One region of the Clostridium celatum genome, then DNA from elsewhere that is predicted to be linked to it. Evidence: riboswitches for the same ligand, from Rfam matches in the RefSeq annotation. Region 1 holds a riboswitch; each other region holds the start of a gene.
What was found. A riboswitch is a leader RNA that binds a small molecule or an ion and turns the genes downstream of it on or off. The one in region 1 is predicted to bind S-adenosylmethionine.
Positions count from the first base shown of each region.

Region 2: linked by a shared signal. The riboswitch ahead of LPC13_RS06370 (O-acetylhomoserine aminocarboxypropyltransferase/cysteine synthase family protein) and the one ahead of metF (methylenetetrahydrofolate reductase [NAD(P)H]) in region 1 are both predicted to bind S-adenosylmethionine.
Region 3: linked by a shared signal. The riboswitch ahead of LPC13_RS11655 (methionine ABC transporter ATP-binding protein) and the one ahead of metF (methylenetetrahydrofolate reductase [NAD(P)H]) in region 1 are both predicted to bind S-adenosylmethionine.

Region 1 covers NZ_JAJKGM010000004.1:60,920-69,029, reverse strand. The annotation lists gene LPC13_RS03040 (methionine synthase) at 1-645, opposite strand, end outside; gene LPC13_RS03035 (S-ribosylhomocysteine lyase) at 812-1,267, opposite strand; gene metF (methylenetetrahydrofolate reductase [NAD(P)H]) at 1,290-2,165, opposite strand; SAM riboswitch class I at 2,286-2,389, opposite strand; gene LPC13_RS03025 (MraY family glycosyltransferase) at 2,434-3,384, opposite strand; gene LPC13_RS03020 (V-type ATP synthase subunit D) at 3,606-4,253, opposite strand; gene LPC13_RS03015 (V-type ATP synthase subunit B) at 4,257-5,639, opposite strand; gene LPC13_RS03010 (V-type ATP synthase subunit A) at 5,632-7,407, opposite strand; gene LPC13_RS03005 (V-type ATP synthase subunit F) at 7,425-7,736, opposite strand; gene LPC13_RS03000 (V-type ATP synthase subunit C) at 7,729-8,110, opposite strand, start outside.
Region 2 covers NZ_JAJKGM010000010.1:29,133-37,242, forward strand. The annotation lists gene LPC13_RS06355 (DUF1540 domain-containing protein) at 231-545, shown strand; gene LPC13_RS06360 (homoserine dehydrogenase) at 713-1,729, shown strand; gene LPC13_RS06365 (5-formyltetrahydrofolate cyclo-ligase) at 1,827-2,405, shown strand; SAM riboswitch class I at 2,474-2,630, shown strand; gene LPC13_RS06370 (O-acetylhomoserine aminocarboxypropyltransferase/cysteine synthase family protein) at 2,741-4,018, shown strand; gene LPC13_RS06375 (homoserine dehydrogenase) at 4,040-5,257, shown strand; gene rpsD (30S ribosomal protein S4) at 5,405-6,001, shown strand; gene LPC13_RS06385 (M48 family metallopeptidase) at 6,165-7,091, opposite strand; gene thrS (threonine--tRNA ligase) at 7,253-8,110, opposite strand, start outside.
Region 3 covers NZ_JAJKGM010000028.1:20,530-28,639, reverse strand. The annotation lists gene LPC13_RS11670 (RNA polymerase sigma factor) at 225-719, shown strand; gene LPC13_RS11665 (DUF4179 domain-containing protein) at 712-2,007, shown strand; gene LPC13_RS11660 (DUF503 domain-containing protein) at 2,296-2,583, shown strand; SAM riboswitch class I at 2,696-2,890, shown strand; gene LPC13_RS11655 (methionine ABC transporter ATP-binding protein) at 3,043-4,008, shown strand; gene LPC13_RS11650 (methionine ABC transporter permease) at 4,008-4,655, shown strand; gene LPC13_RS11645 (MetQ/NlpA family ABC transporter substrate-binding protein) at 4,802-5,635, shown strand; gene LPC13_RS11640 (N-acetylmuramoyl-L-alanine amidase) at 5,938-6,627, shown strand; gene LPC13_RS11635 (serine hydrolase) at 6,749-7,729, shown strand; gene LPC13_RS11630 (YkvA family protein) at 8,008-8,110, shown strand, end outside.

The DNA of each region.
Region 1 (8,110 bases):
TCCCTTTCTAAAAACACAATCATTATATTTATTACATTTAGTACAGTCTCTCTTTGTCTTTTGTATTTTCCCCTTACTTAATCCAATAATCGCAGTTACTGATTTTCTTGGAAACAATATATTATGCTCTGTAGTTGTAACCCCTATTCTTTTGCTTGCATCAGTTACGCTTAATATTTTTTCCTGTGAATCTAATGATAAATCCCCATATCCAGGACTATATCTTGAGGTAATATTTAAATTGTTTTTCTTTGCAAATTGCTCTATATCATTTTGAATATTATCACAAACTTCTTCAATATAAGTAGTAGCACATGAATCTAAAACTATTGACTTTGTTAAACTAATCTTCTCATTGAGTATAATTTCTCTTTCGATATTTAATCCTAAAGTTACTACCATTAAGGCACATTTATCACAATGCTTTAAATGATTTTTTATATCTTCACCCTTTAAAACCAATGTAGTATCCTTTATTAAAATACCTTCATCATTATTTTCTATATTAAAATATCCATAAACATATTTAGGATCACTTTTTACAACTACTGTTTCCCTACATTCATCTATAAGTTCTTCAAGCTTTTCATCAATTATCTGTCCCCTAAAACCTAAGTATCTTAAAACTTCATCCCTATTTACCATTTAACTACCCCACTTTCAATAAAAATATACCTAACTTATAAAGAGCTTATCTGTCTAAAAAATTCATAACTTTATCTTTAGGAACTGCTATAATTTCGCTAAGCTATACATTCTTTATGAAATCATATCAGTTCCTAAAATATTATAATAGTATTTTTCGATTTAGTTATTCACCATAAATATTTAGGGAAAAACCTTTATTTAGTGCCTCTTTTGCATATTCTTTAGCTCCAAATAATGAAAGATCTCTATAATTTCCACATTGTATTTCATTTGCTGCTGGAATTTCTTTTGCTTCTAATATTTCTTTTAAAGCATTTTCTACCGCTACTTTTATTTCTTCACTATCTCTATTCCCAAATATACTTAAATAAAATCCTGTTCTACATCCCATTGGTGATAAATCAATTATTCCATCTAAATTTTTTCTAAGCTCAAATGCTAATAAATGCTCTAATCCATGCATTGCTGCTGTTCCAAAAGCCTCCTTATTAGGCTGTAAAAACCTAATATCAAATTTAGTTACCTCATCACCTTTAGGGCCATTTAATAAACAACATTTTCTTATATATGGCGCTTTTACCTTTCTATGATCTAATTCAAAGCTTTCTACTTTTTCCATAATTCATTCCTCCTAAAATTATCTATTTATTAATAGAATTAATAATTGAACTGATACTATTATTAATTTTCCTAGCAACATATGCATTATTCATACTATATAAATGTATTCCATCTACTCCACTAGAAATTAAATCTACTATTTGTTCAACAGCATATGCAATTCCTGCATCTCTTAATGCTTCTTTATCATACTCATATCTTTCCATTATTTTAATAAACTTCTTTGGCATATTTACACCACATAAAGATGTTATTCTTTCTATTTGCTTTTTATTTACTACAGGCATTATTCCTGCTTGTATAGGAGATTTTATACCTAATTTCTCTTTCTCTTCTAATAAATTGTAGAAATGATTATTATCAAAAAATAATTGTGATATAAATTGTGATGCTCCACTTTCTTCTTTAATCTTTAAATGAAGCATGTCCTCTTTTAAATCTCTCCCCTTTACATGCCCTTCAGGATAACATGCACCAAGTATGTTAAAATCTCCTCTTTTCTTTATATGAGAAATTAATTCATATGCATATTTAAAATCCCCTTTATGATTCCCCCCCTCTGGAACATCTCCTCTTAAAGCTAATATATTTTCAATACCATTAAATTTTAAATCATCCAATATAATATTTATTTCTTCTTTTGTTGAATTAATACAAGTTAAATGTGCAACTGACTCTACACCATACTTATTTTTTACTATTGATGATAACTCTGTTGTTTTATTTTTAGTTAAACTACCTCCTGCCCCATAAGTAACGCTGATGTAATCCGGTTTCAAATCTTTTAGTTCTTCTAAAGTTGAGTATATAGTATCAATAGATGATGTTGCTTTAGGTGGAAAAATCTCAAAAGAAAATACTACCTTTTTACTTTCAAATAACTCATTAATTTTCATATAAATAGCCCCCAATCTCATAAATAAATTACTAATTTCTTAACTAAAAATTATTTTTTAAGCACAAAAAAACCTAAAGGATATTTCCCTTAGGTTAATATAATTCATGCCTATAAAATATCCTTATCTATCAGCCATAAGCTGTTGGAATTAGCACCACATTAATATAGTTAATAGGTTGCCGGGTTTCAACGGGCCAGTCCCTCCACCACTCTTGATAAGTTTTAATATATTATACTATTTCTTTACATTCTTGTAAATAGCTTTATTATTTTATTAGTAGTAATATAATTGATACTATGCTACAAGTTAAACTTATTATACTTATATATGTAACAACTTGGTTTGTATTAAATCCTTTTGCTTGAAGTCTGTAATGTATCTGACTTCTATCTGCTTGATATACTGGTTTTCCTTCTGAAAATCTCTTAAATACAACAAATAAGTTATCAAATATAGGTACTGCAAGTGCTAATATAGGTATCATCAAACTCAATATTGTTGCTCCTTTAAAAGCACCATCTAAAGCAATTATACTTAAAATAAATCCTAAAAAGTTTGCACCTGAATCTCCCATAAATATCTTTGCTGGATACTTATTATAAAATAAGAAAGCTAATACTACAGCCCCTAATATAAGGGAAAATAATAATGATGTAGGTTGAACTAATATTATAGCAGTTGTTGCAAAAGTCATTGCTGATATAAATGATAATCCTCCTGCTAATCCATCCATTCCATCAGACCAATTTATAACTGTTGTTACTCCAAAAATCCAAGTTATAGTTAAAATAAACTGAACTATTTCCGGTAAATGCAAGTATACCCCAGTTAGTGGATTGGTAAAGCCTTCAAAAGATACTCCTGATTTATATACTATAACTGCTGCTAATAATTGTATTATTAATCTTGGAGTTATAGCAAATTCTTTTCCAACGCTCTTATAATAGTCATCTACTATTCCTATTAATAAAATTAATAATGCTCCTACAAAAATTCCATACTTTTCATCAAAATTATTATTACGAAGTATTATAAAATATGCTGTGAAAAATCCAATAAACATAGATATTCCACCACAAAGAGGAATTTCACCCCTATGCTTTTTTCTACTAGTAGGTTTATCTGTAAAATTATATTTAAATGATAACTTCATTAGTAATGGAGTTATCAAAAATACTATAGAAAAAGCAATAATTATAGCTATGAAATAATTCATTAAAACTCTCCTTGTTATATCAACTTATATTCTTCTTACGTATTCTATAAGCATTATACTATTAAATCTTCTTTTTATCAAATATATAATTTATATCCATAATATGAAAATAACAGGTATAAATATAGCTTTATACCTGTTATCCCTAGTGATAATGTGTTTAAGTAAAACTAATTATTTTTACTTATACCGTAGACTTCATAAGAAGATACTTATTAATACTATTCTGCAGCTCTTGCTTGAATCATATCTTTAACTTTCATAAGTCTAGTTAAAGCTCCTCTTTCATTTTCATCAAGTTTCATTCTTATAAACTTAATAGTTTCTTGTAATTGAGGAATTGTCATATATTCAAGAGCATTAACTCTTCTTCTTGTCTTTTCAATTTCATCAGCCATAAGCTGTGTTGATTTTTCAACTTCAGCTAATTCAAGTAACTTTGGAAGTATTGACTCTAGCTTACCTATAGCATCATCTAATTCAGAAGATGTATTTGCAAAACCATATGGGTAAATGCTTCCTTCACTATCTTGTAATTGTCTGTGGAATTTCATTTGTGGAACATTAACACTCATTATGTTTTTTGTTCCTACTTCAACAGATACGCTATCTTTTGGATAAGCAACTGCTTCTTCTAAGAATTCTGAACTCATTACAGCACTTGCCATAACGAAATCTTTAAAAGACCCTTCAAGTTCAGCTTCTACCGATTTTCTAAGTTCATTGTTATATTTAACAAGGTTAATGAATTGTCTCATTAATTCATCTTGTTTATCTTTAAGAAGCTTATGCCCTCTTGAAGCTGTAGATAGTCTTTTCTTCAGCTTAGATAGCTCCATTCTAGTAGGATTGACATTTAACTTTGCCATATTCTACTCTTCATCTCCCTTTGGCATATACTTTTCAAGATATTCATCTCTGATTCTCTTAAGTTCTGTCTTAGGAAGAATCTTAAGTAATTTCCAACCTAAATTTAAAGTTTCTTCTATTGATCTATTTGTTTCAAACCCTTGAGAAACATATTGTTCTTCAAAAGCTTCTGCAAACTTAGCAAATTTCTTATCTGTATCTGATAATGCAGATTCACCTAAGATTGCTGATAATTCCTTAGCTTGCTTACCTTGTGCATAAGCTGAGAATAATTGGTTCATTGTATCAGCATGGTCTTCTCTAGTTTTTCCTTTACCGATACCCTTATCTTTAAGTCTTGAAAGTGATGGTAGAACATCTATTGGAGGCATAATTCCCTTTTTGTATAATTCTCTTGAAAGGATTATTTGCCCCTCTGTAATATATCCAGTTAAATCTGGAATTGGATGTGTTTTATCATCTTCAGGCATTGTTAATATTGGAATTTGAGTGATTGATCCACCTCTTCCATTAATTCTACCTGCTCTTTCATATAATGTAGAAAGGTCAGTATATAGGTAACCTGGGTAACCTCTTCTACCAGGAACTTCCTTTCTAGCAGCTGATACTTCTCTTAAAGCTTCAGCATAGTTAGTTATATCAGTCATGATAACAAGAACATGCATATCTTTTTCGTATGCTAAGAATTCAGCAGCAGTTAATGCCATTCTTGGAGTAGCTATTCTTTCGATAGCTGGGTCAGAAGCAAGGTTCATAAATAATACAGCATTATCTATAGCACCAGTCTTCTTAAATTCATCAACGAAGAATTGAGATTCTTCGAATGTTATACCTATAGCTGCAAATACAACGGCAAAGTTAGCATCTGAATTTAAAACAGTCGCTTGTCTTGCTATTTGAGCAGCTAATTGTGCGTGTGGAAGACCTGAACCAGAGAAAACTGGTAACTTTTGTCCTCTAACAAGTGTATTTAATCCATCAATAGCAGATATACCTGTTTGTATAAACTCTGATGGGAAATTTCTTGATACTGGGTTAATTGCTTCCCCATTTATATCTAATTGCTTTTCTGGTATTATCTTTGGTCCATTATCAATTGGATGACCCATACCATCAAATACTCTACCTAACATATCTTCTGATACACCAAGTTGAAGTGGCTTACCTAAGAATTTAGCCTTAGTTCCTTTTAAGTTAATTCCTGAAGAACCTTCAAATAACTGAACCATTGCTTTAGATCCATTAACTTCAAGAACTTTACCTCTTCTTAATTCACCAGTTTGTATTTCAACTTCAACTAGTTCATCATACTTAACGCCGCTAACACCTTCAACAACCATTAAAGGTCCAACAACTTCTGTTACTGTTCTATATTCCTTAAGCATTAAGAACTCCTCCTTCGCTAATTAAAGTATCGATGTCAGCTCTTAATTCAGCAGCAATATCATCCATCTTAGCAATGTCATCTTCATGGATATACTTACTTCTTGCAATTTTATCTCTTACTTCTAAGTTTAATACCTTATCTAAGTAAATCCCTGCATCTAAAGCTCTTTCAGCTTCTTTTCTGAATAATAATACAAGCTTTAACATTCTATATTGTTTATCAAGTGAAGTGTAAGTATCTATTTCGTGGAAACCATTTTGTTGTAAATAGTCCTCTCTTATAGACTTAGCAACTTCTAATTTTAATCTATCTTTTTCTGATAATGCATCAATACCAACTAAACTTACTATTTCTTGAAGTCCTGATTCTTCTTGAAGTAAAGTCATAGCTTCTTGTCTAAGACTTGACCAATCATCAGCAACTGTCTTGTTTAAGTAACTATCTATAGTATCAGCATATAATGAATAAGAATTAATCCAGTTTATAGCTGGGAAGTGTCTCTTATATGCAAGTTGAGCATCTAATCCCCAGAAAACTTTAACTATTCTAAGTGTTGATTGAGTAACAGGCTCAGAAAGGTCTCCTCCTGGAGGCGAAACCGCACCGATTGCAGTAACAGCACCTTGTCTTCCATCCTTACCTAAACAAACAACTTTACCAGCTCTTTCATAGTAATCAGCTAGTCTTGAACCTAAGTATGCTGGATATCCTTCATCCCCTGGCATTTCTTCAAGTCTACCAGACATTTCTCTTAATGCTTCTGCCCATCTTGAAGTAGAGTCAGCCATGATTGATACTGAGTATCCCATATCTCTGAAGTATTCAGCTATTGTGATACCTGTATATATACAAGCTTCTCTGGCAGCAACTGGCATGTTTGAAGTATTTGCTATAAGAACTGTTCTCTTCATTAGAGATTCACCAGTTTTAGGGTCTTTTAATTCTGGGAATTCATTAAGAACATCTGTCATTTCGTTACCACGTTCACCACATCCAACGTAAACAACTATTTCAGCATCTCCCCATTTTGCAATTTGGTGTTGAACAACTGTCTTACCTGCTCCGAAAGGACCTGGTACTGCAGCCGCCCCACCCTTAGCTACTGGGAAGAAAGTATCTATAACTCTTTGTCCTGTAGTCATTGGTGCTTCTGGTTTTAATTTTTGTGCAAATGGTCTACCTTTTCTTGCTGGCCATTTTTGCATCATTTGAACTTCTTTGTCTCCCTTTGCAGTTTCAATAACGCAAACTGTATCAACAACTGTGAAGTCTCCTGATTTTATTTCTTTAATAGTACCTTCTATTCCGTAAGGTACCATTATTTTGTGAAGAACAACTGCAGTTTCTTGAACTGTACCAATAACATCTCCAGCTTCAACCTTATCTCCAACCTTAGCAACTGGCGTAAAGTTCCATACTCTTTCTCTATTTAATGAAGTAACTGAAATACCTTTTGTTAAGAATGGTGATTGAGCTACTTTTTCAAATGCGTCTAGTGGTCTTTGTATACCATCAAACATTGACTCTATAAGTCCTGGCCCAAGTTCTATACTTAATGGTTCACCAGTTGTAACAACTGGGTCCCCTGGCCCTATTCCTGTAGTTTCTTCGTAAACTTGGATAGATGCCTTATCGCCTCTCATTTCAATGATTTCTCCGATAAGACCCTTTTCTCCAACCTTAACCATGTCGTATATATTTGCTTCGTCCATTCCTTCAGCAACAACTAAAGGACCTGCAACCTTGATTATCTTTCCGGTCTTCAAATCTCTAACCTGCCTTCCTATAAAATATTTACACCAACAGCTTTTTCCACACTATCACTAATTCTCTTTGAACCTATATTTAAAGTTCCTTGATTGCTTGGAATTAATATTACAGCAGGAAGTATTTGCTTATTGTAACGTTCAATTGTTTCTTCAATTGTAACTGCAACTTGTTCTGTTACAAAGATAACTGCATATCCATTCATAGCCATTCTATCGACTGCAATTCTTGCTTCATCAGCTTCTACTACTGGAAATACATCAATTCCTAGAGCTTTAAAAGCTAAAACTGAGTCTTTATCGCCAACTACTCCGATTTTCTTATACATATATATCACGCAGCCTTTCTCTTATTACTCCTTCAGCAATATTATTAAGCTTTCCTACCATAATAATTCTTATTATTTTAATTTCTGTTTCTTTAGCATAAATGTATGATAATATTCTTTCTGGTCCAAATGATACAAGCTTACCACTCTTCATTATATCCATTATATAGTTATCACTTAATTTTTCTAAAAGATTTGCTGAATTGCTAGCTATGTAACCTTCAACACCTTCTTTTATTAAATCTGAATATATGCTAGAGCTTAATTTAGAAATAATATTTTCAGGTGTCTCATTTATTATAGATACTAAAGTATCCTTACTTATTGATCCACCCTTTACTAGCACTTCATTTGCAAATTCTCTTCCCTTACCT
Region 2 (8,110 bases), on a different contig from region 1:
TATTACTAATAATTTTAATCTAATATAAGTAAAAAATAAAGTAACTTATATAAAAAGTTAGGCTTTTACGTGAGAAAAAAGCTATTATATTGGCGATTCTATTTAAAATTGTTGATATATAAGAATAAAAATGGATATTAATCTAAATAATATTATTTGAAATATAATTTTTATAAAAGGCTTTTGAAGAAGGTTCATTTTTAAACAATTTATTTTTAGGAGGATTTTATATGACTAATTTAATATGCAATGTTCATAATTGTACTCATAATTCAAGTAATATGTGTTGTAAAGATGGAATACAAGTAGGTGGAAAAAGTGCAGTTAGTTCAGTTAATACTTGTTGTGAAAGTTTTGAAGAAAAGACAGGAGCTTTTACAAATAGTATAGAATCACCAAAATTCTCATTAAACATTACCTGTGAAGCTGAAAATTGTACATATAATAACTGTAAAATGTGTGAAGCTGAAGATATAAGTATAGAAGGCGGAGCAGCAACTTCTCAAACAGGAACAGAATGTGCTAGTTTTGTACCAAGGCTTTAATTAAAAATAGAAAATGACAAATTAAATTTTATATTTAATTTGTCATTTTAACTATATTTACAATAATTATACAGTAAAATAAAATTATTATAATAAGTTTAAATAAAATAATTAGCTTTTAAAATATAAAGGGTGAATATAAAATTTTATAAATTGGGGGGAAAACGATGAATATAGCGTTAATAGGATTTGGGAGAGTGGGACAAGCATTAATAGAACTTTTTATAACTAAGAAAAAGTATATTTTTGATAAATATAATTTAAAAATTAATGTGAAGTGTATAATTAAAAGCAATGGTGGGCTTTATAGTGAAACTGGAATAGATTTAGAGGAACTTATGAGTTTTATAAAGAAAAACGAAGTTTGTAAACATAAGTTATGGCATAATGAAATAAAAGTTGAATCAATGATTAAAAATGCAAATATAGATACATTAATTGAGTTAACACCAACTAATATAGTAGATGGAGAACCTGCATTAACTTATATAAGAAATGCATTAGAAAATAAGAAAAATGTAATTACAGGAAATAAGGGGCCAATAGTATTAAAATATAAGGAATTGAAAGCTATAGCTGACAATAATGGAGTTAAGCTAAAGATAGGATGCACAACAGGTGGAGCATTACCTTCTATTTCTGGAGGAATATATGATGTTGCAGGAAGTGAAATTAAATCTATTGAAGGAATATTAAATGGAACTACCAATTATATATTAACTAAAATGACTAATGATGAGGTAACGTACGAAAAAGCTTTAAAAGAAGCACAAGAAGAAGGAATTGTAGAATCTAATCCTAGTCTTGATGTATTAGGCTATGATACAGCAAGTAAAATAATAATATTATCTAATGTGTTAATGAATACAGATATTAAGCTTAGTGATTTAAAAATACAAGGAATAACAGATATTAAATTAGAGGATTTAAAATTAGAGAAAAGTAAGAATAAAAAAGTAAAATTAATAGGGAAGATAGAAAAGAATAATGATGAGGTTATTGCATATATAAAACCAATGCAAATAGATGAAAGCCATCCTTTATATTCTGTTGATTATAAAAATAAGGGAGTTTATTATAAAACAGATACATTAGGAGATATAAGTATAATTGGAGGAGCTTCAGGAACAATGAATGCAGCAGCTTCAATATTGAGAGATATAATATTACTTAAAGAATATTAAACTAAAATAAGGGTAGATAATAAGTTAATAGAAGCAGTATTAAAAGTAATTATTTATAGATTATATATGTGAAATTTAAAATATAGAAAGTGAGTATATGATAGAATTTATGGATAAAAATATTTTAAGAAGAGAAGCTATAAATAAACGGAATGAATTATCCTTGGAAATTAAAAGCAAGTATGATAATTTAATTTTAAAAAAAGTAATTGATAGTGATATTTACAAAAATTCAGAGAGCATATTTATTTATGTAAGTTTTGGGTCAGAGGTTGACACTAAAGAAATAATAAATTATGCTTTGATGGATAATAAAAAGATATATGTGCCTAAGACAGATAAAAGTAAGAAGGAAATGAAGGCAATAAGAATTCACAGTTTAGATAAGATGATTGTGGATAAGTGGGGTATACTTGAACCAATAGATGTGGATAAAAATAAATTTGGTGAAAAATTTGATTTGATAATAATGCCAGGAGTAGTTTTTGATAGAAGTGGGAATAGGATTGGTTATGGTGGAGGATACTATGATAAATATATTTCAGCTATTAAATGTAAAAGTGTAAAATTAGCATTAGCATATGATTTTCAAGTTATAAATAAAATTGAAAGTGAAGAGCATGATATTAATGTAGATTGTATAATTACAAATGATAAATTTATCTATATAAAATAAAATTTAGAAAAGTATTGAAAATATATTCCATAAGTGTATAATAAAGATAATAAATTGAATAAAAAGAACTTTTATTAAGAATGGTGGAGGGACTGGCCCTGAGAAACCTAGCAACCTATTAATAGTTAGAATTTAGAGAAGATTTTTATCTATTAAGTTTAACTATAAATTGTTAATTATTAATGTGGTGCTAAATCCTGCAGGTTTTTACCTGAGAAATGAGAGTATATATTAATAAATTAGCTTATTGAGCTATTTCTCATTATCTATAAAGGATAATAAGAAATAGCTTTTTTGTTATAAAAATTTAAATTAATAAAAAGGGGGCTTTATTTATGTCAAATAATTTAGGAAAAGGAACAGTAGGAATTCATGGTGGATATTCGCCAAAATCAGGTGAACCTAGGGTTTTACCAATTTATCAAAGTGCAACTTATAAGTATGATGATCCAGATACATTAGAAGCATTATTTGCTTTAAAAGCAGATGGACATTTATATAGCAGAATTTCTAATCCAACAGTTGGGGCGTTGGAAGAAAAGTATGCAAAGTTAGAAGGTGGAGTTGGAGCGGTTGCAACAGCTTCAGGTCAATCAGCAATTCTTTATGCAGTTTTAAATGTTTGTAAATCTGGGGATCATTTAATTTCTGTAACTTCTTTATATGGCGGAACAGTTAATTTATTTACAGTACATTTAAAAAATTTGGGCATAGAAGTTACATTTGTTGAGCCAGATGCATCTGAAGAAGAAATTTTATCTAAAGTTAGACCAAATACAAAAGCAATATATGGAGAAACAATAGGGAATCCAGGTTTAAATGTTTTAGATTTTAATAAGTTTTCCAGTGTAGCTAAGAAAATTAAAGTTCCATTTATAGTTGATAATACAGTAGCAACACCATATCTTTGCAATCCATTTGAACATGGAGCAAATATTGTTGTTCATTCAACAACTAAGTATTCAGAGGGGCATGCTCAAACTATTGGAGGAATAGTTGTTGATGGTGGAAATTTCGATTGGACAAATAAAAAATTTAGTGCTTTTACAACACCAGATCCAAGCTATCATGGAATTAAATATGTTGAAAGTTTTGGAAAAGCAGCATATATAGTTAAGCTTAGAGTAACATTATTAAGAGATTTAGGAGCATGCATGAGTCCATTTAATGCTTATTTAACTAATTTAGGATTAGAAACTTTACATTTAAGAATGGAAAGACATTCTAAAAATGCTTTAGAAATTGCACAGTGGTTAACAACTCAAGAAAAAGTTTCATGGGTTAATTATCCATTACTTGAAGGAAGTAAAACTTATGATTTAGCAAAGAAATATCTAAAAGGTGGAGCAAGTGGTATTTTAACATTTGGTATAAAAGGTGGAATAGAGAATGCTAAAGAATTTAGTAGAAAGTTAAATTTAATAGCATTAGCAGTAACTTTAGGAGACTCAAGAAGTTGTCTTTTACATCCAGCAACTACAAGTCATAGTCAACTAAATGAGCAAGAGTTGTTAGCTAGTGGTGTTACACCAGATTTGCTAAGACTTTCTGTTGGAATAGAAGATAGTAAGGATTTAATAAATGATATTAAAGAAGCATTAGAAGCTATATAAGAATTAATAGGAGGAAGAATAATGACTAAGGTAGCTATTATGGGATATGGGGTAGTTGGTAGTGGGTTAATAGAGCTAATAGATAAAAATAGAGAAAAGAATGATAATGAAGTTGTCATTACTAGTATATTAGTTAGAAATAAAGAAAAACATAAAAATTGTAGTCATTATGAGGTTATTACAACAGATTCAGAAGAGTTATTTTCAAAAGAGAGTGATATTGTAATTGAAGTAATGGGTGGTATTCATCCAGCTTATGAATATGTTAAAAGAGCATTAACTTTAAAAAAACATGTTATTACAGCTAATAAAGACTTAATAGCGACCTTTGGTCAAGAGTTATTTAATATAGCTAAAGAAAACTCAGTTTCATTAAAATTTGAAGCTGCAGTTGCAGGAGGAATTCCTATAATAAAAGCATTAACTGAAAGTCTTTGTGGCAATAAGGTAAATGCTATAAAGGCAATTTTAAATGGAACTACTAATTTTATTTTAACTAAGATGGGGTCTGAAAAGTTATCTTATGATGAGGCATTAAAGGAGGCACAAAAACTAGGTTTTGCAGAAGCTAATCCAGAAGCAGATGTTGAAGGATATGATGCAGCTAGAAAGTTAGCAATATTGTCTAGCTTAGCTTTTGATAAGAGTTTTAAATGGGAAGATATCAATATAAATGGAATTACTGAAATAGATAGCAATGATTTTAAATATGCAAAAAAATTTAATTGTAAAATTAAATTAGTTGCAGAAGCAGTAAAGTGTAGGAATAAAATATATACTTCAGTAAAACCAGTTTTAGTAGATGAAGATAGTATATTGGCTAAAATCGATAATGAAGTTAATGGAGTAATTTTAAATGGGGATGAAATTGGGGAATTAATATTTATAGGAAAAGGGGCTGGAAAGTTACCAACAGGAAGTTCAGTTTATAGTGATTTAAATGATATTATAAATTGTAGATTTTCTGATATAGGTAGCTTTAATAAAGAAAAAGCAGAAATGATTAATTATGCACATAAAACTTGTAATTCTATTTTAAGAATAAGAACATCTGATAAGGATGAGGTTGTAAGTAGATGTAGAGATATTTTCAATAATATAAAGATTATTGATAAAAGTTTAAAAGATGAAGTTGTATTATATATTGAGTGCACATCAGAAGCATATGTCCAAAAGTTTATTGAAACTATAAAAGATGAAATTTATTATAAAGGTTGTAAAAAATTAATATTTATCTAAGTATTAAGATAGAGAGGATTTAAGCCTCTCTATAAAATTTAAAAAATAATGATAATGATAATTATTATCATTTACAAAAAGAAAAAAGTATGCTATATTGAATTTAAGGCTTAAGTACTGCCGGAAATAATTTTAGGAGATGATACTATGGCGAAGATGATGGGACCAAGATTTAAGCAGTGTAGAAGACTTGGCTTAAATGTTTGTGGTCATCCAAAAGCGATGAATAGAGCGACTAAAGGTACTGCAAGAAGTGATAAAAAGCTTTCAGACTATGGTACTCAATTATTAGAAAAACAAAGATTAAGAGCGTATTATGGAGTTATGGAAAAGCAATTTGCTAACTATTTCAAGAAAGCATCTAAATCTAAAGATTTAACAGGATATGCTTTAATTAAATTACTAGAGTGCAGACTAGATAATTTAGTTTATAGATTAGGATTTGCAAACTCAATAAGACAAGCACGTCAAATGGTTGTACATGGACATATATTAGTTAATGGACAAAAGATTGATATACCATCATATCAAGTTTCTGTTGGTGATGAAATTAAACTAAGAGAGAAATCTCAAAAAAATGAAATGTTCAAAGAAAACTTTGAAGCTAACATACTAAATGTGTTACCTTACTTAAGTAAGAATGAAGGTAACTTTTCTGGAATATTAGAAAGATATCCAGAGAGAGCAGAAGTACCAATAGAAATTAACGAAGTTTTAGTTGTAGAGTACTATTCTAAAAATTAGTTAAAGTATCTTTGTTGTAAGAAATAGCTATCCTAGAGTTATATCTTGGGCCATTTATAAAGCCACTGTTGAATTTAATAACGTTGTGTAAAAGAAAAAGACAATGTAATGTGCAGATTACATTGTCTTTTTCTTTTTAGTTTAAAAAATAATAAATTTTTAATTAATAAAGTTCACCATTTCCTTCACCTTTAGCTAAAGCTCTAATTCTTTTAGGTAATATAGGGTGAGTACTTACTAAATTATTGCACCACACAAAAAAACCTTTTATGTCTTTACTATTTTCAATATAATCATAAACATCAATTTTTTTATATAGGTGCTTTCCAGCAAATAAAGAAAACATAGCTTCAATTCCACTAGTTTCAGTAACTTTTTGAGCTAATCTATCACAACTGTATTCTCTTGCTCTTGAAGCTGTAGGTCCTATTATAGGAATTAAACTTGAAAATAAAATAAATATGTTGTAGGAAAAAGTTGCATGTTTATATTTAATGTGAGCTAATTCATGAGCAATAATAAAGTTAAGGGAATCTAAATCATGATATTCTCTATAAGCTATTTCAAATAAGTCACTATTAATTTCTATATATTGTTTATTTATTATAAAAGCAGAAAATGCATTCATAATACCATTTTGTTGAATTAAAAGTGCTTCTGGAACTTTTTTAAGTCCTAATTTATATGAGTATTCCTGTATTTTATAATAAACTTCAGGAAAATTATTTTCAGTAATTTTTATAGCTCTAGATTTATATTTTGCATAATAAAGGTTTACTCCAAATGGAAAACAAATCAAAACTACTAATCCTGTTATTAGTAACTGTAACTCAGTAGGAAAGTTGTTAAGTATTGATGAAGGTGAAAACACAATAGTAGCATATGAAGACATATCAGCAAAAGAATCTGTTAGTGTTTTTTGTAGAGTATTATAATTATGAATGTTAATGATACAAATTACTATAACAGAAAATATTATTAATAAATTAATAAATACTAAAAACAAGTACCATTTTTTTTCAGACTCATGTCTACAATTTTCTATTTCTTCTTTTGTTAATTGTATATAACTATTTTCATTAAAACTCAAATTAAATCAATCCTCTATTCTTTAATAATATTTATATATTAAGGATATACATAATATTAGTTTTTTATGTTACTTTGAAAATTATGTTAAAATTTGTGTAATTTAATTAAAAAAATAAGATATATCAAAAATTATTTGATATATCTTATTTAACTTTAATCTTATCTTTCTTTATTAGCTATTTCAGTAGTAATTCTATCTACAAATGCATCTAAAGCCATTGCACCTTCATCATCATTCTTTCTACTTCTTACAGAAACTTCATTGTTTGCAGCTTCCTTTTCACCAACAACTAGGATATAAGGAACTCTTTCAAGTCTAGCTTCTCTAATCTTATAACCAATTTTTTCAGTTCTGTGGTCAACTTCAACTCTAACACCATTTCTTCTTAAAGTGCTAACTACTTCATCAGCATATTCAGCATATTTATCTGAAAGTGGAAGAACTTTAGCTTGAACTGGAGACATCCAAGTTGGGAAAGCACCAGCATATTTTTCTATTAAAGTAGCAATTGTTCTTTCATAACATCCAATTGATGATCTATGAATAACGAATGGTATTTTCTTTTCACCATCTTTATCAATATAGCTCATACCAAGTCTTTCACCTAAGGCAAAGTCGATTTGAACTGTAATTATTGTATCTTCTTTTCCATGAACGTTTTTAGATTGAATATCAAGCTTTGGTCCATAGAATGCTGCTTCGCCTTCAGCTTCAACGTAATCTATATTTAAGTGATCTAGTATAGTTCTCATTTGATTTTGAGTAGCTTCCCAAGCTTCTGGGTTATTTATATACTTTTCAGTATCTTTTGGATCCCATTTAGAGAATCTATAAGAGATGTCTTCAGCTATTCCTAAAGTTTCCATAACGTAGTTTATTAAATCAATTACTTCTCTAAACTCAGATTCAACTTGCTCTGGAGTACAGATTATATGACCTTCTGATAAAGTGAATTGTCTAACTCTAGTAAGACCGTGCATTTCTCCAGAAGCTTCTTTTCTAAATAGAGTAGAAGT
Region 3 (8,110 bases), on a different contig from region 1:
AATACCTCAGGGGAAGTGAAAAATAATTTCCTCTGAGGTGTTTTTATTAGAAAAACCTAAAAAATATAATGCTTAATTTTTAAGATTTATAGTTTATAGAAGAATTTAAAAAATTTTAAATAGCGATAAAAAACATTTAAACAAAATAGGTTGTTCATACGTCTATATAATAGAATTAAATAAAATAGTACTATTTACATAATTTTAGATGGGAGAATACATTAATGATTAAAATTAGGGGTAGGAGTTTAGAAAAGAGATTTGAAGACTCTGTAAAAGAAAATAAAGAAAAATTTTATAGGTTGGCTTATTATTATGTGAAAAATCATCATGATGCAATGGATATATTGCAGGAAAGTATTTTGAAAGGATACTCTAATTTATCTAAGATAAAGGATGAAAATGCTATAGATAAGTATCTTAGTAGGATAATAGTTAATACAGCAGTAGATTTTATAAGAAAAAATTCTAAAGTTGTAGTTGTAGAGAATGATTATTTAAAGGATAAGTCTGTAGATGATGAAAAATCGGAAATAGGTTTAGTTATTGATACTCTTCCAGAGGAGCTTAAGGATGTTATAATTTTGAAATATTTTCATGGATATAAAATTGATGAAGTTGCAGAGGTTTTAGGTATTTCTATTTCTACTGTTAAAAATAGAATGCATAAGGCATTAAAAATATTAAGAGTAGAAATTAAGGAGGAGAGTTATGAGTAAGAATTATTTAGATGATGAAAAATTAAGATATGAAAATATAGAAATTCCTGAGGAACTTGATTTTATGGTGAGAAAGACATTGAAAGAAGGGAGAAGAAAAAGAAATTTAAAGAAATTTTATAAATATGGAAGTGGAATAGCATGCACATTTTTGCTGTTTGTAGTATTAGTAAACATTTTTCCAAATGTAGCTTATGCTATGAGCAAAGTTCCTGGTCTTGATAAACTGATAGAACTTGTGACTTTTGATAAAGGCTTTGATAATGCTGTAGAAGAGGGGCTGGTTAAAGAAATTAACTTTCAAGAGCAAAAGAATGGAGTGAAGCTTAAAGTAAATACTATTGCTGGAGATTGGAAGAGACTTTGGTTAGGATATGAGATATCAGGAGAAAAAAATTTAGGGGTTGATATTAGTATTGTTACTGAAACAGGAGGTGTATCATGGAGTACATTTTATACAGAACCATATAGTATTAAAAATGAAGAAGGAGAACAGGAATCATATATAGAGATAGCCTTTGAAGAATTTAATGAAGAATTTACTTTAGAGTTTAATGTTTATGACAAGGAAAAAGGAAGAAAAGATGATTTAAGCAAGGAGTATCTAGCAAGTTTTTCTGTACCGATAAAGCTTGAAAAAGAAATATTTAATAGTGAATTAATGGATATATCCTTAGATAATACAATTATTAACACTGAAATTGGAGATATAGAAGTAGTAAGTTTAAAAACTAGTAAAACAAGAACTATTATGGAATTTAAGCTTAATAGTGATATATATGATTATATGACCTTTGAAAATCCTAGACTTATAGATAATGAAGGAAATGAATATGAAGTAAGTTCATCTTATGAAAGTCAGGGTTTTGAAAATAACTTTATAGAACTTCAAGGTGAAATAAAGGAAAGTATTAAATCTTTAACCTTTGTTTTTGATGAAATGTATTATGCTAGAAAAGATAATAGAAATATTATAATAGACTTAAAAAATAAGGGAGTTAAACCTAACGATTACAATATTGAATTTGTAAGTTTTATAGGAAATAATCTTACTTTAAAAGCAAGGGATGTTAAAAGTATTTCTTTTGACAATATTATACTTGAAAATGGAGAAAGTTTAATTAGTGAAAGTGGGGTATCTTGTATAAGTGATGAAGAAAACAATGAATATTATGTTAAGTCATATTTAAAATTAAATGATACAATACTAGATGAAGTAAAACTTAAAATATTTTGGATAATGAAGGATAGTGTTAAAGGTGATTATATAGAATTAATAAAACAATAAAATGAATTAAGAGTTAATCTAATAATTGGATTAACTCTTAATGTTATTTTATATTATTTCTTTAAGGGAATTAATTTTTTTATAATTACTTACCTTTAATTATTTATTCTTTTGTAAGTTATATAAACTATAAATATAGTATAGTTTGTTATGATAAAATTATAAGAACAGGTAATTATATCAAGAAATAAAGTAGTTGATATATCATATATTATATAAAGAAGATTATTTTAGACATTGATATTAAAATTTACTTTTTAGTAAAAATAAAGTTTAGAGGTGAAGTAAATGAAAATATTATTAATAAAAATTGAACTTAGGGCAGAATGGGTGCATTCATTAAAAGAAAAAAGAATGATAGTCTTGAGCCTTTGTAAAAGGCTTACTAATAAGTTTAATGTGTCAGTGTCTGAAGTTGATCATCAAGATGTACATCAAAGTATAGTAATAGGTATATGTAGCGTTGGAACTTCAAGAGATGTACTTCAAGCTTTAAAGGAAAAGATTTTAGATTTTATTGAAGATAATACTGATGCAGAACTTTTAAAAATAGAAGAAGAGGTTATGGATTATTAGAAAGAATATTTAGTATAAAAAATAAAAAAAGTATATAGAAGTTATTGACAAAAATCTTCAAGTAATATATATTAATATCAACAGCAGAAAATATTGGAAAATTTAATAGATAATCTTATCAAGAGTGGTGGAGGGACTGGCCCTGTGAAACCCAGCAACCTATTAACAGTTAAAAGTTAGTAGTTAAGGTAAAACTTCAATGGTGTTTTAAAATTTGGAGATTTTAAAGAAATTTTAACCTTAACAATCAACTAATAACTATTAATGTGGTGCTAATTCCTGCAGTTTTTTAACTGAGTGATGAGAGGGTAAATTTAATAAGTGTATTTATACGTACTTGAGTTTATTCTCTAGTGCGTTTTTTTTATATTTTTTCTTAAATTAATAAAAAGTATAGTATTTAAGTAGTAAGCTTAAAATTTATGATTTTTATTATTAACTAAATGGAGGTGGACAAACATGATTAAAATGCAAAATGTAAAAAAGAGTTTTGGAGATATAGAGGTTTTAAAGGATATTTCACTAAATATAAATGAAGGTGAAATATATGGACTTATTGGACATAGTGGGGCAGGTAAATCAACACTTTTAAGATGTATAAATGCCTTAGAAGATTATAATGACGGATCTATAGTTGTTATGGATAAGGAAGTTAACAAATTAACTGAAAAAGAAAAGAGAGTATTCAGAAAAGATTTAGGAATGATATTTCAAGGATTTAATCTTTTAAATAGAAAAACTGTATATGATAACGTAGCACTTCCATTACAAGTGTGGGGAGAGGATAAGGCTTGTATAAAAAAGCGTGTTAATGAGCTTTTAGAGATTGTAGGGCTTTCAGATAAAGCAAAAAGTAAACCAAAAGAGCTTAGTGGAGGACAAAAACAAAGAGTTGCTATAGCTAGAGCATTAGCATTAGAACCAAAGATTCTTCTTTGTGATGAAGCAACATCAGCTTTAGATCCTAAAACAACAAAAGATATACTTTCACTTTTAGACGATATCAATAAAAAATTAGGAATTACAATAGTTGTTGTTACCCATCAAATGGAGGTTGTAAAGCAAATTTGCCAAAGAGTTGCATTGCTTCAAGGTGGAGTATTAGTAGCAGAAGGAAAGGCAGAGGAGGTATTCTTAAGACCAGAAGTATCGCTTAAAAAATTCTTAGGAGAAGATGAAGAAGATGCACTACCAAATACCGGAGTTAATATTAAGTTATTTTTCCCAAGTAATTCTTCAGAAAATGCTCTTATAACTAAGATGGCAAGAGAACTTAATATAGATTTTTCTATAGTTGGAGGAAGGCTTGAAAAGTTTAGAGATGAGGTATTAGGTAGCTTGACTATAAATATAGATGAAAAGGATAGAGAGGAAGTTATGAAATATCTTTCATCTAAAGATGTTATATTGGAGGTGTTATTATAATGGATAGTAAAATGATTAATATAATAATAGAAGAGTTTGGAAAAACTGTTTATATGGTGTTTTTTTCAACATTATTTGCAAGTGTTTTAGGATTTTTATTAGGAATAATATTAACAGTTACAAGTGATTCTGGATTAAAACCTAATAAGGTTATTTATAGAGTTTTAGATGTAGTAATTAATGTGCTTAGAAGTTTTCCTTTTATAATTTTAATAGTAGCTATAATTCCATTTACTAGAGCTATAGTTGGAACATCTATTGGTGAAACTGCAGCAATAGTACCACTTACAATTGCAGCTGCACCTTTTGTGGCAAGGATAATAGAAGGAGCACTAAAGGAAGTTGATCCAGGAGTTATAGAAGCTGCAAAATCATTTGGAGCATCAAATACTCAAATAATATTTAAAGTTATGATTAAGGAAGCAGTACCATCAATTATTTCAGGATTAACATTAACAGTAATTAGTATAATTGGTTATTCTGCAATGGCAGGTAGTGTTGGAGCAGGTGGAATTGGTAAATTAGCAATAAGTTATGGTTTCCAAAGATTTAACACGGAAGTTATGATTGTTACTGTAGTTATTCTTATAATAATAGTCCAAGCTCTTCAAAGCTTAGGTAATTACTTATATAAGAAATTAAGTTAATTATGTTATATATAAATTATTAGTAAATAAATATAAATTTAAGTTGTAAGAAGTATTAATTAAAATATGTAAATAGTAATTAAAAGTTATTTAAATAAATAAGTTAATAAGTAATATTAAAAATAAATTTTAGGGGGAATTTTAAAATGAAGAAAAAAATTTTAGCAGGAATTTTAGCAGGAGTATTATCATTAGGTCTTATAGGATGTGGAAGTAATGGAGCTACATCTAATGAAGGAAGTAATTCAAGTGATGATAAAATAATAAAAATAGGAGTTTCTCCAGAACCACATGCATCTATAGTGGAAGTTGCAAAGCCACTTTTAGAGGAAAAAGGATATACAGTAGAAATAGTAGAATTTAATGATTATGTTCTTCCAAATACAGCGGTAGAAGAAGGTGAGTTAGATGCAAACTACTTCCAAACAATTGCATACTTAGAATCATTCAATGATGAAAAAGATACTCATCTTACTTATACAGCAGAGATTCATTTAGAACCAATGGGAGCTTTTTCTAATAAGTATAAATCTTTAGATGAAGTAGAGGATGGAGCAACAGTTGCAATTCCTGATGATACTTCAAATGAAGCAAGGGCATTAAAAGTATTAGCAGCAGCTGGGCTTATTGAAATAAATGATGGTGATTTAATAACAGTTGCAGACATAACTTCTAATCCTAAAAATTTAAATTTTAAAGTTCTTGAGGCAGCAACATTACCAAGAGTTTTAGAAGAGGTTGATATTGCAGTTATAAATGGTAACTATGCATTAGAAGCAGGGCTTGATGTTAATAATGATACAATTTGTAAAGAAGATAAAGATGCTGATGATTTACAAGGTAGAAGAAATGTTTTAGCAGTTAAAGAAGGTAATGAAAATACTCAAAAAATTAAAGATTTAACAGAAGCACTTACTTCTGATGAAGTTAGAGAATTTATTGAAAAAGAATACAACGGGGCTGTAGTTCCTGTATTTTAATAAAAAAGTTAAGTTGTAAGTATTATTAAAAGATTAGTATTAAAAATAGGGCAAATAAGTATAATAATATATAGAGAAATTATTTATATAATATTAATAGGGGCAAAGTAATATTATAAAAATAGGGGGCTATTAAAAATAGTAAAAAGAGGGAAGAAACTAAAATTTCTAACCTCTTTTTTTGTATTTATAGATTTGTATATAGATACGAATATAACATAATTGAAGATACTTGTAAGCACAATAAAAAAATAATCTAATATAATAGAATATGAAGCTAATTTAATAAGGAGATAATGCCTGTGGCAGTATGGATATTAGATGCAGCTCATGGTGGGAAGGATTTTGGAGCTATTTCAAAAGATGGCATAAAAGAGTCTGAATTTGTACTTGAAGCTGCTTTAGAGGCAAAAAAGCATTTAGAACGTAATAGTGAAAAGGTTATTTTAATAAGAGATGAAGATAAAACATTAAGTAAAGAAGAAAGAATAGATATAGCTAATAATACAGATGCAGATTATTTCATAAGCTTCCACATGAGTTTTAGTAAAGATGAAAGCAAAAGAGGGGTAAAGGTATTAGTAGTAAATGAAAATGAGGAAAATTATAGATTAGGTAGGCTTGTTAGAGATGAAATTTTTAGTGATCTTAGAACTAATGATTTAGGGGTAATTAAAAATAATGAGTATAAAATATATAACAATTTAAAAAGCATAGGGATTATAGTTTATGGTGAATATTTATCAAATAAAGAAGCTATGAATGAATTTGATGCAAAATCATATGGTATGATGGTAGCGAAGGCAGCATTAGCTTTTAGAGATAAAGTTTTATTATTATCTCCAGTAACAGAACCTAAAAAAACACAAAAGAGATATTGGAGACTTTGTATAGGATATTATAGTGATTACGATGAAGCTGTAAAAGCTATGATAAAAGAGCATAAAAATGGAGTAAAAAATGCACACATAATACCTTATGAGGGAAGATAATTTTATATGAATATACATTTTAAATGTGAATAAAAGATGAAGTTTTTTTAGAATGTAATTAAATTAGAAAAGTAAATAATAAAATATATAGAGAAGAGTAGGGAGTTAGTGGAGTGCAGTTGTGAAAAAAAATAAATATGGCTGGAGATTAATTTGTTTTTGCTTAATTACTATAACATTATTTGGAGAAATATTTTTAATTTGTTTGATTATGAAAGATGAAAAAACAATTAATGTGACAAGTAGGAATGCCATTGAAATAAATGATTATAGTATAGAAAATAAAAATCATATATATAAATATACTGCTGAAAATTTGAAATATGATATAGAAGAAGCAAATAATAATGCAGAGAAAATAAAAGACGGACCTAATATAGATAAAATAGAAGAATCATTAGTGGAGTATTTAAATGAATATGATGATAAAATAGGACTAGTTTTTTATGATATTAATAGTGAGAGAGTTATTAAGATTAATGAGAATGAGGAATTTGTTGGAGCTAGCACTTATAAAGTGTTTATGAATATAGCGGCATATGAAACAATAAAGTCAGGATATGGCTCTTTAGATGATGTAATTTATTATAGTGATGTATATTATGAAGGCGGTACAGGAATACTTCAATCAGAAAATTTTAGTTGTTTAGATGTACAAACTCTACTAGATTATTCAATAATTTATTCAGATAATATTGCAACTAATATGGTAACTGGATATTTAGGCGGAATGTATACAGTATTATACACTGTAGGAGAGATATTGGATGAAAGTATTTGTGTAAGTGATAATATAATAACTCCTAATCAGATGTTTGCAGCATTAAAATTTATATATGATAATAAAGGCGAAGAATATTATAGTCATATGATAGAAACAATGGAAAAAACAATATTTCATGAAAGAATAGATAAAGATTTACCACAAGAGATTGTAGCACATAAGATAGGAACATATGGAATGTATATACATGATGTCGGAATAGTATTTGTTAAAGATAATCCATATATACTTGTTGTTTATACTTGTGGGATAGATAATGCAGATGAAGTTATATCTAATATATCTAATATTATATATAATGAATATGATAAGTTATAGATAAAGTGTTTTAAATGTTTGTTTTTATGAATAACCATAGTAAGTAAAATATAAACTCGTAAAGTGGTATAAAGTATAGGTAGAGGCTATATTTTATACTACTTTTTTATATATAAAAAGACAAACTTTAAAAATGGTAAAAAATAAAGTATACTTAAGTGAGATTTCAAAATCAAATTAGTTAATAAAGGTATTTATTATTTTAATAAGTAAGAAAATTTGTTTAATATATAAAGAAAATATAATTAATATATAGCTTGGGGGAAGGGAAAATTAATATGAATATTTCAAAGATAAATATAGGCGTAACTGGACAAGATTTAATGAGTATGTATAATGATTTTGTTGAAATAAAGGAGTTAAGCTTAGAAAAAATAGAAA